One region of the Bacillus sp. CGMCC 1.60114 genome, then DNA from elsewhere that is predicted to be linked to it. Evidence: riboswitches for the same ligand, from Rfam matches in the RefSeq annotation. Region 1 holds a riboswitch; each other region holds the start of a gene.
What was found. A riboswitch is a leader RNA that binds a small molecule or an ion and turns the genes downstream of it on or off. The one in region 1 is predicted to bind lysine.
Positions count from the first base shown of each region.

Region 1 (3,206 bases):
ACCTTTCATTAGGCAACTTGCTTTTTATCTTTTTTCTCGTCACGTTTCATTAATGGGTAGAAAGCAAAGCCAACTACAAATAAACCAATGCCAAGCAGGAATGTTTTCATATCAGAAGAGCCAGTTTTAATAACCCATAATGAATAAATAAGAGCAATAGCAGCAATGATTCCATCTGCTATACGAGAACCTTTTTGGTTTTCGTATGTTTCACCTGTTACAACAAGCTTCAGCTGGAAGATTGGAGAAACGAGGTATGGGATTAAATAGGCAAGTGTTGAAACAGTAATAACAAATGTATACGCCTGGGCAATTGTCCCGGATAGCGTTGAGAATAGGAACACTTGCGACATAATATTTGTTAAACGAAGCGAATGAATCGGGCTTCCTTTTTTATTGGTTTTTGTGAAGAAGGATGGGAAGAATCCTTCTTTTGCTGCTTGATATGGTACTTCTGAGCTTAATAGAACCCAACCAAGAATGGATCCAAAGAGAGAAGTAAGTGCAAGCAGCGCCATTAATTTTCCGCCGTTATGACCCATTACTGCAGTTAATGCATCTGCTAATGGTCGTTCAGATGCTTGTAGTTTATCTATATGAAGAACACCCATTGTTAAGATAGTAATTCCTAAGTAGATACCAACTGTTAACAACAAACCGGTAACAGTTGCACGTTTTACGATTTTTGGTGAAACAGCACGATTTGATAATAATACAGCTGACTCAATACCGATAAATGCCCAAAGTGTTGTTAATGCTGCTAAGTTTACTTGTGATAGCAGTCCGTGTGAAACGCCTTCTTTATCAATAATCGGTGTATACCATTGCCCAAGTTTAGAAGCTTGGAAGGCAAATAATGTCACAATGATGAAAAGAAGGAATCCTGTTATTTTCGTTGTTGTTGCTAAAAAGTTTAATTTACCGGCACCGCTTATGCCATTCGTCAAAATCATATGTGTACCCCATAATAAAATCGTGCAAATGGAGAACGTAATTAATTTTCCAACTTCAATATCGAAAGTTCCAATTGAAAATAATACGTGAGTATCTTTCATAATTGGGAAAAAGAGTGATAAATAACCAGCAAATGATGTAATGATGGCTACGTTACTTGCCCAGTTTGCAACCCAGTAACCCCATACGATGCTAAAACCTGCCATTTTTTTCGTTTTTTGTGAAGAAAAGAGTGCATAAGCATGACTTTGCGGACCTGTTGTTAAATCAGGGCGACGAATTGCTAAATTACCGAAAACAAGAGCTAACATTAATACGCCAAATCCTGTTGTTAACCAAGCTAATGTAACACCAAGAGGGCTAGCTGTTTGTGCTAATGTACTTGGAACCATGAAAATACCAGCTCCAACCATATTCCCAACTACAAATGCAGTAAGTACCCAAAAGCCCCATTTTTTTTGTTGCATAGAAACTACCTCCAAAATTAGTATAACCAAGTCAAGCGCGGAGATATGTATGTGTTTGAAGTTCCAAACAAAACAAAAAAGCGCGTATATGTTCACGCGCTTTTCAATCTTATTAAGAAACCCACGGACATACCTCTCGATAGCTCTCCACAAGCAAAAAGCCTGTGACAGTCCTGCACTTATTCAATGCAGTCCCAGCAAGAAAGCGCTGTGGATGCTTCTTGCTTCGGCAACTATTCCTTTTTGATTTGATCCGCGATGCCACACATCTCCTAAATCATACTATTAATAATTGCAACCTCTACCTCACCGAGATACGAATGAGGATTTATGTATAAAGTTAACATAATCAAGGGTAACAAATGACTTTTTATTCGTCAATGCAAATAAACATAATCAGATTATTATGAGAATGGGTATGTTCACGATAATGAAACAACTTAAGGCTTCGCAACATATAATATGTATATGAAATGAGGTATAAAGCAAAGCTGTCATTGATAAGTTTTTTTCGTTCTTTACTGGTGGCTAGCTCTATTTCCTTAAAAATTTGGTGGAAGTTTTACTGTCCATAAGTAGTGAGGTAAAGTGAAACTTCCATCAGTGGGGGTCTTCTTCATCCCCACTGATGGTTAGTTGAACCAATCGGGCTTTTACGGGCAGTTTCCCCCGCCTATCTTCGTCGCTTTTCTCTGAATCTTGAGGTGGGGGTCTACTGCCCGCGAATAGCGGGATAAAGAGGGATAGCGGATGGAGAGCTGGTTTAAGAGAAACTGTTTTATATGTGGGAAGGAAGTTTATAGGTGCCAAAAGCCGGATCCGATAGAAGAGTTAAAAAAGCAAAATGAAGAGCTCGCAGCTTCTTTAGAACGATGTATGAGATTACTCTATAACATACAAAGGGATTTAAGTGAAAAAACAGAAAAGAGTGCGTTGCCGCCTTTATTTTCATTAGGAGATAAGATTGAAGTACTAGAAGGGGAGACGAGTACGGAGGGTATCTTTATTGAGTGTACAAACGAATGGTTATATTGGATTAACGTAGACTATGATTTAACCATTAGTCATATAAATAGTGTACGACGTATTATAAAAAAAGAATCTATTCAAAAAGAGGGGATATAACTCTTTCTGAATAGACCCTGTTATTCTATGCTAGAAGCTAATTTAGAACACTTTATGGGTGATTAGGTAATTTTACGAATGCTAATTGTATCTAAGCTTGTGATGTTTATATTAGCATGACTGTCAACCCAGATTAAGAAATTGTTGTTTTCTATGCGGATGAAAACACCTTGGCCGTCAATTTCACGTCCAGCTGAAAAGACACGGATTTTGTCGCCTTCTGTTAAGCCGTTTAATGTTAATGCCATGTGACCACCACCTCTCTATCAGAAGTTAATATATATATATGAAAAAGGTAGAGAGAGTGTGTGTGTGTGAAAGGTAGTGCTAGAAACTATTTTTATAAAATATAAAGGTGAGTAGAAATACTTTCTACTCACCTTTATAGAGTTACAGTAAATTCAATCCTGTTATTTTCTCATGTGGCATAGATTCAAGATTCTTACGAATACCTTATGCATCCGTTAATCTGAACAGAGCCATTTGCTATGGTGAATGTTTTGTATTTCACCATTAGTCATATAAAAAGTATAAAACGTATTATAAAACAAGAGCTTATTCAAAAAGGTTTTATATAACTTCTTTTGATATAGACTCATCGTTTAGAACATTTTATAAGTGATTAGGAAACTTTACGGATGCTAATTGTATCTAAGCTTG
Region 1 is NZ_JBHTHG010000119.1:101,416-104,621, forward strand. It holds gene ACFQZ1_RS26040 (amino acid permease) at 9-1,421, opposite strand; lysine riboswitch at 1,554-1,733, opposite strand; gene ACFQZ1_RS26045 (hypothetical protein) at 2,172-2,546, shown strand; gene ACFQZ1_RS26050 (hypothetical protein) at 2,609-2,794, opposite strand; gene ACFQZ1_RS26055 (hypothetical protein) at 3,169-3,206, opposite strand, start outside.

Region 2 (3,206 bases), on a different contig from region 1:
CCCCCCCTTTTTCATAAAAAAAATCTTTCCCATTTCGAAAAGACTGTTCCGGTAACGTATCTACCTTATCTTCCAAAATGGATGCCATTTTGCTGGAAGTAGCACCTTACTCCTATAAAGTAGGTTGCCGGGCTTCTTCGGGCCAGTTCCCTCCGCCACTCTTGATAAGAATTATATTTGTATTTTATCACAATTCTGATTTTTTTCAATCCCAGTTTTCCGATAAATTTTATTTATTATAAAAAAAAGGAGCTGTTCACCTAAACAACTCCCCCTTCAGCTAAGTAAGAACGTAGTCATACAAGTTCCTTTACACGTATGCGATCGTTCTCAATAAGATTTTCATACGATTCTCTTTCGACAACAACTTGTGATTTTCCGTTTTTTGCAAATACAACTGACGGGCGACGAATACGATTGTAATTATTCGCCATCGAATAACCATATGCCCCTGTACAAGAAATAGCTAAGAGATCACCAGAAACAACTTTTGGAAGCTCTACATCCCAAATGAGCATATCTCCACTTTCACAACATTTGCCCGCAATTGAAACAACCTCTTCAGCAGATTCATTCGCTCGGTTTGCTAGCAATGCTTCATAACGAGCTCCATAAAGTGCTGGGCGAAGATTATCTGTCATACCTCCATCAACTGATACATATTTACGGATGCCTGGAATATCTTTAATTGCACCTACTGTATACAACGTTGTTCCTGCATCTCCAACAATACTACGGCCTGGTTCCACCCAAATTTCTGGAAGTGGATATTCGCATACTGTAAACTGCTCGCGTACCGCATCCGTCACAGCTTTCACATATTCACCAAGGGCAAGCGGTGTATCCCCTTCCGTATAACGAATTCCAAAACCGCCCCCTACATTTAATACTGGAGCTACATAGTTCATTTCTTTTCGCACTGTTTCCAAGAAATTCTGAAGCACTTCAATCGCACGAATAAATCCTGCCGTCTCAAAAATTTGCGATCCGATATGAGAATGAATTCCTAATACACGATAGTTTGATTTTTCTAATGCATTTTTTATCGCTTGTGATGCATGCCCTGTTGAAATACCAAAACCAAACTTAGAATCATCTTGCCCGGTTGTAATATATTCATGTGTATGCGCTTCTACTCCCGGCGTCACACGCAATAAGATATTCACAATTTGCCCGTATTCTTTCGCTAAATCATGCAATACTTCTAATTCAAAAAAGTTATCTACAACAAAACAGCCGATGTTAGCTTCTAATGCCATTCTTATTTCTTCTTCTGTTTTATTATTACCATGAAAATGGATGCGCTCTGCTGGAAATCCCGCTTGCAATGCCGTATATAGTTCTCCACTGGAAACAACATCTAGCGACATGCTTTCTTCGGCAGCTAACCTGCACATTTCCATGCACAAGAACGCTTTGCTTGCATACGCTACTTGATAAGAGAACCCACTTTCCCTAAAAGCACGATGAAATGCACGACATTTCTCACGAATTGCTGCTTCATCGTAAACATAAAGTGGTGTCCCATATGCTCTTGTAAGTTCAGTAGCATCGCATCCTCCAATTTCTAAGTGTCCTTGCTCATTAATGCGGCTTGTGCCGTGTAAATACATGTGAATTCCTCCCTTATTTTCGCAAAACCCTCTATTACATTTATTATTTATTACTATTATTCCTAATTTGGATAAACAAAAAACGCGCGGAACAATGTTCACACGCGTTTCTTATTAGAAGAATATATGACGAAAAAATAAACGTAGTGTTATTTTCTCAAATAAGAAACCGCATCAAACATCTCCTAATAGCTCTCCATAAGCAAAATACTTATGACAGTACTACATTTATTCAATGCAGTCCCAATATATGAATGAAGTGGTCATTCATATATTTCGGCGATAACCCCTTTCAACCTATGATCACGAATACCACTTTATTTCCCATAGTTTACTTTTGATTATCGCAGCCTCTACCTTTGAGTGTAGATGAGGTAAGTCTATTTAATTTTCAAGCATCTTTTTGTTGCTATTAACAATAACAAATGACTAATTTATTTGTCAAACACTTTTTTTATATTGGTTTAGGACAAGTGAGTTTCGTATTATCTGGTAAGCGCTTTACATCTATATTTTTCACAGTCCATTCACCACTATCATTTTCAAATATAATCGTTACTTTTTCAAACGGAGGAAGCTTTTTCCCCGCTGTTCCTGGCTCATATTTAATTATTTCAATAGATGCCTGAAACAAATATGTACCACTGTACATTTTTTTTAGACTAACAATTTTCGGACAATCGTACGGCTTTTGTTTTCCATAATGTTTTTGAATTGCTTCATTTATCCTTGGAAACAACACAGAATAAAGCGCATCTTCTAGTAATAACGGTTCATGCTCAGCAGAGAAAGAAGCTGGATTTCCAAGTAAAATGAAACAACTTAATATAAAACAACATATTTTCTTCATAGTACTCCTCCATCTTTCAATCAATGCCTTTATTTTATCCTTCTCTTCTTTTTCTATCCAATTGTTAGAAAATCATCCACAATTTCGCTATGTTTTTATATAATAGTACACATAGTAAAAAACATATAGATATGTAGCCTATCATATACATAAAAAAGGCGATACTTGTAGGTAGTGGGAGGAGCCCTTTATGAGACAACGTTTGTTTCCAAAAGTACGATTTGCTCTCGTAGCTGTCGTCTTGTTATGGATTAAAACATATATTGTATACAGATTAGCTTTTGACATGAAAATTGATAACGCTTTCGAACAAATTATGTTGTTCTTTAATCCATTAGCTTCGTTATTGTTATTTTTCGGTTTCGCTTTATTAGCAACAAAACATCGAAACCGAATCATTATAAGTATTAGTATCGTGCTATCCTTTATTTTATTTGGCAATGCTATGTTTTATGGATTTTACGATGATTTTGTAACATTCCCTGTATTATTTCAAACAAATAATATGGCTGATTTAGGGACAAGTATTAAAGAACTATTTACGTATAAAACACTTCTATTATTTGCTGATGTAATTATTTTAGCCATTTTATCTCGTAAATCCCCTAGTTTTTGTGATACTACTCCTCTATCTCGGCAAGAGAAACGAACGTTTTTTAGCGGTGTAACAGCAGCATTAGCTTTACAAATGGTTATTTCAGTTATTTATAAACCACAACTTTTTTCACATTCATTTGATCGCC
Region 2 is NZ_JBHTHG010000012.1:154,648-157,853, forward strand. It holds SAM riboswitch class I at 63-171, opposite strand; gene lysA (diaminopimelate decarboxylase) at 297-1,613, opposite strand; lysine riboswitch at 1,795-1,977, opposite strand; gene ACFQZ1_RS06800 (DUF3888 domain-containing protein) at 2,068-2,463, opposite strand; gene ACFQZ1_RS06805 (LTA synthase family protein) at 2,654-3,206, shown strand, end outside.
Region 2: another riboswitch for lysine. It lies ahead of lysA (diaminopimelate decarboxylase); the one in region 1 lies ahead of ACFQZ1_RS26040 (amino acid permease).

Region 3 (3,206 bases), on a different contig from region 1:
CCTGTATTGTAATCTAGCGTCATTGTGTTTCCGATATAATCTTTTGTGAAGTCATCGATTTGAATAACAAGCTGTTCATCTTCAAATACGACATCATTGGCATGATATTCATCGACAATTAAATCGATATTCACATAGACAGTACAGGTATTGCCTATAGTTCCTTTTACTCTAATGATTGTTTTACCTCCATTTTGTAATTGTTGCAGTTTTTCTTTTGCTGTATTTGTAACACGAATATTCATGTAATCCCTTCCTTTTCTTAAACTCTTATTCTATTATGGCAAAAATATAATGAACCGGCTACTCGGGCACATAAGAAAACCTATCAACTTTCGTTGATAGGTTGTTATTTTTAAAGCTCACATTTATCTAATGGAATGACTTTTGTTTTCTTTGTAAATTTATAACCTAACCAAAGTATTAAGAAAAGAGGTAGGCCAATATATGAAACGAGTATACCGTCCCAGTCAATAGATTTTCCCATAAATGCACCGTAGTTTTGACCAAGAATAACGATTAAACATAGTACAAATGCAAAGATAGGACCGAATGGGAACCATTTTGCTTTATATGGTAAGTCATTTAAATCTTTTCCTTGTGCGATGTATGCCTTACGGAAACGGTAGTGACTAATTGCAATTCCGATCCAAGCGATGAAGCCTGACATACCAGAAGCATTTAAGAGCCATACATAGACCACGCCATCACCGAATAAAGAAGCTAAGAAAGCAGCACATCCAACTAATGATGTTGCAATCAATGCATTTACAGGTATACCACGACTATTTAGTTTTCCTAAAAATTTAGGTGCTTTACCTTGGTTTGCTAGATCCCAAAGCATACGTGATGCTGCATACATACCAGAGTTACCAGCAGACAGAACAGCTGTTAAAATAACGGCGTTCATTACTGATGCCGCAAAGGCAACACCTGCTTTAGCGAATACAAGTGTAAATGGACTTACTGTCACATCACTTGCTGCAAGGTTTTTGTCTGTATATGGAATGAGTAAACCAATTACAAGAATTGCTAAAATATAGAACAGTAGAATTCGCCAAAAGATGCTGCGAATTGCTTTTGGAATACTGCGTTGTGGATCTTTAGTTTCCCCAGCCGCAACTCCTAATAATTCTGTTCCTTGGAATGAAAATCCGGCTGCCATAAACACACCAATAATTGCCATGAAGCCGCCGCTAAACGGTGCATCTGCAACTGTGAAGTTTTTAAAACCAACTGGTTCTCCGCCCATAATACCGAAAATCATAAGAAAACCGACAATTAAAAAGGCGATAACAGTTACAACTTTAATAAGTGCAAACCAATATTCAGCTTCCCCAAATCCTTTAACAGATAAATAATTTAAAAGGAACATAATAGCTAAACAAATACCACTCCAAAGCAGGGAAGAAGTATTTGGGAACCAATACTTCATAATTAATGTAACTGCAGAGAGTTCAGCAGCAATCGTGATGGCCCAGTTATACCAGTAGTTCCAACCTAATGCAAACCCAAGAGATGGATCAACAAATCTTGTTGCGTATGTGCTGAAAGATCCTGCTACAGGGATGTACGATGCTAATTCTGCTAAACTTGTCATTAAAAAATATACCATAATACCAATTGCAGCATAGGCGACGAGAGCGCCACCAGGACCAGCTGTGTGGACAACTCCACCGCTTGCTAGGAATAAACCTGTTCCAATTGTACCACCAAGTGAAATCATTGTAAGATGGCGAGATTTCAATCCACGTTTTAGCTCACCATGTGTTTGTGCAGATTGACTTGTAGATGTAGAGGTAACTTTTGTAGTTGCGCCGTTCATTTTCAACACTCCTTTTCTTGTTAGATGGGAAGGAGCGGGGGGAATTAAAAAAACCGCCAAAAGAATTTAGCGGAGCATTTCAAAAATAGCCACCCCATCATACCTTCCGTTAAGATAGCGCCCCACATTTACACGGTAATTTTGTAAACGTGACAGTTCTGTTCCTATTCGAAAACAGCCCCAGCATATACTTCCAGAGAAGAAGCATAAACTTCGGCAGCTTTTCCTTTCATTCGGAGTTATTGACGTTCTCTGTGTCTCGTCCGGACTACTAATAAAAGCCGCAACCTCTACCTCATCGGATTGATGAGGATTTTTCTATTGCTATGATTTTTAATATATCGCAATTGTAATGATTTTCTGGGAATATTGCAAGGACTTTTTTGTAGAAAAAAAGAGAAAAAAGAACGGCTATTTTAGAAAAGCGCTTTCAAAACTCATCCCGATCCTAAAAAATATGTAATATGTAACCTCTTGTTGAAAAAGGTTATACAATAGTTTCGCATTGTGTTTCAAAAAATCCTTTAAAATTAACAGAAAATTGAGACAAATAAATTTCGACAAAATATATTGTCGAAAAGGAGACTAAAAGAAAACAAGCTTCCCTTTATGGGGAAACTTGTTTTTGTTTGTTATATACAATTTTTTTGTTTGTATGTTGTGATTGATTACGAGTCGTAATTATCAGTGCAATTGTAACGGCAAGACCTATTGCAATGTAAGAAAGAAATATTATATCTTGATCTATTCTAAAAGCTGTTAATAGCGTACGAATGTTAGTAAAAATAATAAGCCCTCCGACAAGAACCCCAAGTAAATGTGAAGGAACAATTCGTACTAACCATGCAGCAATAGGTGCTGCAATAATACCGCCAAGCATAAGAGCAAACACCCAAAACCAACTGATCTGTTCCCAGCCAAGAGAAATGAAAAATCCCAATGTGGCAGCTAATGAGACAGGAAATTCACTCGTATCTACAGAACCTACAACTTTTCTTGCTTCATTCCCGCGTGCAAGTAAAACAGGAGTAGTAATAGGTCCCCAGCCGCCACCGCCTGTTGAATCTACAAAACCTGCAAAAAGGCCAAGTGGAATTAATTGCTTACCAGACAGACGTTTATTATTTGTTTGAACAACTTGTTTTTGTAAAATAAATCTTAATAAGATATATACACCTAACACGAATAAAAACACTGAAATATACGGTTTAATTAAATTTCCTGGTAAGTTACTTAAAAAGCAAGCACCTACAAAAGCGCCAATGGCACCTGGTAATGTTAGCCTTGAAACAGTATATTTATCGACATTTCCAAATCGGATATGTGAAATACCAGAAGCGGCAGTTGTAACAACTTCGGCTAAATGAACAGATGCTGAAGC
Region 3 is NZ_JBHTHG010000118.1:778,400-781,605, reverse strand. It holds gene ACFQZ1_RS25235 (iron-sulfur cluster biosynthesis family protein) at 1-245, opposite strand, end outside; gene ACFQZ1_RS25230 (amino acid permease) at 356-1,825, opposite strand; lysine riboswitch at 1,933-2,126, opposite strand; gene ACFQZ1_RS25225 (sulfite exporter TauE/SafE family protein) at 2,433-3,206, opposite strand, start outside.
Region 3: another riboswitch for lysine. It lies ahead of ACFQZ1_RS25230 (amino acid permease); the one in region 1 lies ahead of ACFQZ1_RS26040 (amino acid permease).

Region 4 (3,206 bases), on a different contig from region 1:
AATTTTCATTCCACATAAGTAGAACCATTGTTTTTTTGATGAAATATGAATTGCTCCTTTTGCATCAACATGAAACGCAAGCGTCGATACGAGCAAATGTGGTTCACCGAAATAATCGACAATTTCATCTTGTTTATCATTCAAATACATAACAGCATTAAAATAACGCCTTTTTTCACCAAATAGAAACATCCGATTCCATGTTACAAATACCTCTCCTTTATTGTCTTTCTCTGCAGTATTTTGAATGATAAATGGTACTTCTTCCCCTCTTTCTGAAAAAAACATCCGGAATTTTGCTGCTACTTTTAAAAACATTCTTACAGCAACTGAGCCTTCTGTAATTTCATCCATCCTTCCTTCTCCTACAAAACTATATGTTTCTGTAATTGCATAACGTTTCTGTAATTTTGGATGTAACTGATGATAGGATTCTCCTAATAATGTTTCGTAAATGGAAGACAAATTTTTACCCCTTTCTGCTTCTTTTACAATGTTTTGCTTGCGGTAAGTTATTACTATTTACATAACCGATTATTGAAAATCCAATCAGCATAATGTTTAAAGTAATTGGATTAAAAGGTTGTATAAAACTTTCAATATTTGTGAATCCTGCCACAGCGGCCAATGCCAATAGTATAATAATATGAATGAAAAACAATTTCTTCTTTTGGAAAGGTATCAACCACACGATTCCAAATACGATTTCCAAAAAGCCAATCATTTTAATAATCCATGCAGCATTATCAGTTGCACCAATAAGACTAGCAAGCATTCGTACCTCTTCTGGATGAGTATATAAAACTTTCGGAATAAGTCCTTGATAAATCCACACAAAAGAAAGTAAAAAACAAACGAGATAATACGTAACAGCTCTTTTTAATAATAAACGTGGATGGAATCCTTTTTCTAACCACAATTTTAAAGCATCAAAACTCCATGCAGTTGCCCAACCTAATAACGGACGAAATATGAATGAATCTATAAACCTTCCTATATTTCCAAACCTCGTTTCATAATCATACTGCGTTTCAAAGCGAATCTCGTTCCCATTCGGTGTATACTTCCAATAGCCTCTTCCTACCGTAATCAACGAAAGCTTACTGTCTGTCCAAAATTTCAGTGAAGAGATTCGCCCCCCATCTTCTTTTTGTAGTTCCCCTATTGATTCTCCTTCTCCAGCAATTTCAAGTCCAAAACCAATTTTTGTTTTATATAAAAAACGCTGCGGTTCGCCTTCCTTTCTCTCTAAATACGATATTTCTGTAAACCGCGCATCCCATTCTGTATGTATCTTTGGATCTTGTGTATATCTCCAAAGTTCATTCATTGTTGTTTTTATTTCAGTTTGCACATAAATAGGTTTTTGTTTTTCCATTCACACTGCCCCATCCATATAATCTATATAATAAATACGTTTGTAAAATATTGTTATAAATTCTTCTTTTAAACATATTTTATATCATTTTCATTTTACCATTAAATAGATTTAATTTTCTGAATTTTTATAACCCACTTGATTTCTTCCAACATTTTGATTACTATGGAACAAATGTTACCAACAACTTCATACAACCAATCACTCTCGCCGAACGACGTGAGATAGAGGTTGCAACTTTTATGAGTATTCTAAAGGAGACACAGAGATTGTCAATGAGCTTAGATGAAAGGAAAAGTTGCCGAAATTTATATGTTTCTCTGAACATATAAATTGGGGCTGTTTTCGAATAGAAACAGAACTGTCATATATACAGTGGTGTATATATGAAGAGCTATCTACAAAAAAGGGAGATCATATTTCTTTATGATCGTCTTCTTTTTTGGCGGTTTTTTTATTAGCTCCGTTTTCTGTTTCCTTTTTCCTGTAACAGCACCATCCTCACCTATTTGAGATGGTGTTTTTTATTTGCTCTCGGTAACTTACAGGAATGAAAGGGATCTATATTTCCCATCTTATGTTTAACAACATTTTTCCTAATTTATTAACCAATATTAAATTGAAAGTGGGCTCTCATGATGGAAATTATTGTTCAAAAATTTGGCGGTACATCTGTTGGAAGTATCGAACGTATTCAACATGTTGCGGATTTAGTCATTGAAGAATATGAAAGAGGACACGGAATTGTAGCGGTTGTGTCCGCAATGGGACATAGCACAGATGAATTAGTATCTTTAGCTGCTAGTATTACGGAGCAGCCTAGTAAACGAGAAATGGACATGCTCCTTACAACAGGTGAACAAATTTCAATTTCTTTATTAACAATGGCTCTGCAAGCGAAAGGTTATGCTGCAATTTCACTAACAGGCTGGCAAGCTGGTATTACAACAGAATCTGTACACGGCAGCGCAAGAATTACTAATATTCATACAGAGCGTATTCAATCTCATTTACAAAAAGGAACAATTGTCGTTGTAGCTGGTTTCCAAGGATCAAGCGCAGAACAAGAAATTACAACACTTGGCCGCGGCGGTTCTGATACAACTGCAGTCGCATTAGCTGCAGCATTACAAGCAAAAAAATGTGATATTTATACGGATGTAACAGGTGTTTACACAACTGATCCACGCGTTGTAACAGACGCTTACAAATTAGATGAAATTTCCTATGATGAAATGTTAGAACTGGCTAACCTAGGTGCTGGTGTACTTCATCCAAGAGCAGTAGAATTTGCGAAAAATCATAATGTTATGTTAGAAGTTCGCTCAAGTATGGAACGAGAAAACGGAACAATCGTAAGGGGAGAATGTAGCATGGAACAACAATCAATCGTAAAAGGTATTGCATTTGAAGACAATATTACGCGCGTTACAATTAAAGGCTTACAAGCAGGAGGTCTTTCCACAATCTTCTCTACATTAGCAAGCGCTCATATTAATGTAGATATTATCATTCAAAGTATTACAAATGAAGGAACTGTACACTTATCCTTCTCTATTTATTCGAATGATTTAAAAGAAACACTAGCGGTATTAGAAGAAAATCGCGAGGCTATGCACTATGAATCTGTAGAATATGAAAATCATTTAGCGAAAGTATCAATTGTTGGATCAGGTATGGTATCTAATCCTGGTGTAGCTGCTAAAATGTTCTCAACGTTACAAGAAGAAAATATCCATATTAAAATGGTAAGTACATCTGAAATTAAAGTATCTGTAGTTATTGATCGTCTTAACTTAGTAAATGGTGTGGAAGCACTTCACGAATC
Region 4 is NZ_JBHTHG010000014.1:124,485-127,690, reverse strand. It holds gene ACFQZ1_RS08305 (DUF4166 domain-containing protein) at 1-465, opposite strand, end outside; gene ACFQZ1_RS08300 (DoxX-like family protein) at 470-1,378, opposite strand; lysine riboswitch at 1,596-1,783, shown strand; gene ACFQZ1_RS08295 (aspartate kinase) at 2,017-3,206, shown strand, end outside.
Region 4: another riboswitch for lysine. It lies ahead of ACFQZ1_RS08295 (aspartate kinase); the one in region 1 lies ahead of ACFQZ1_RS26040 (amino acid permease).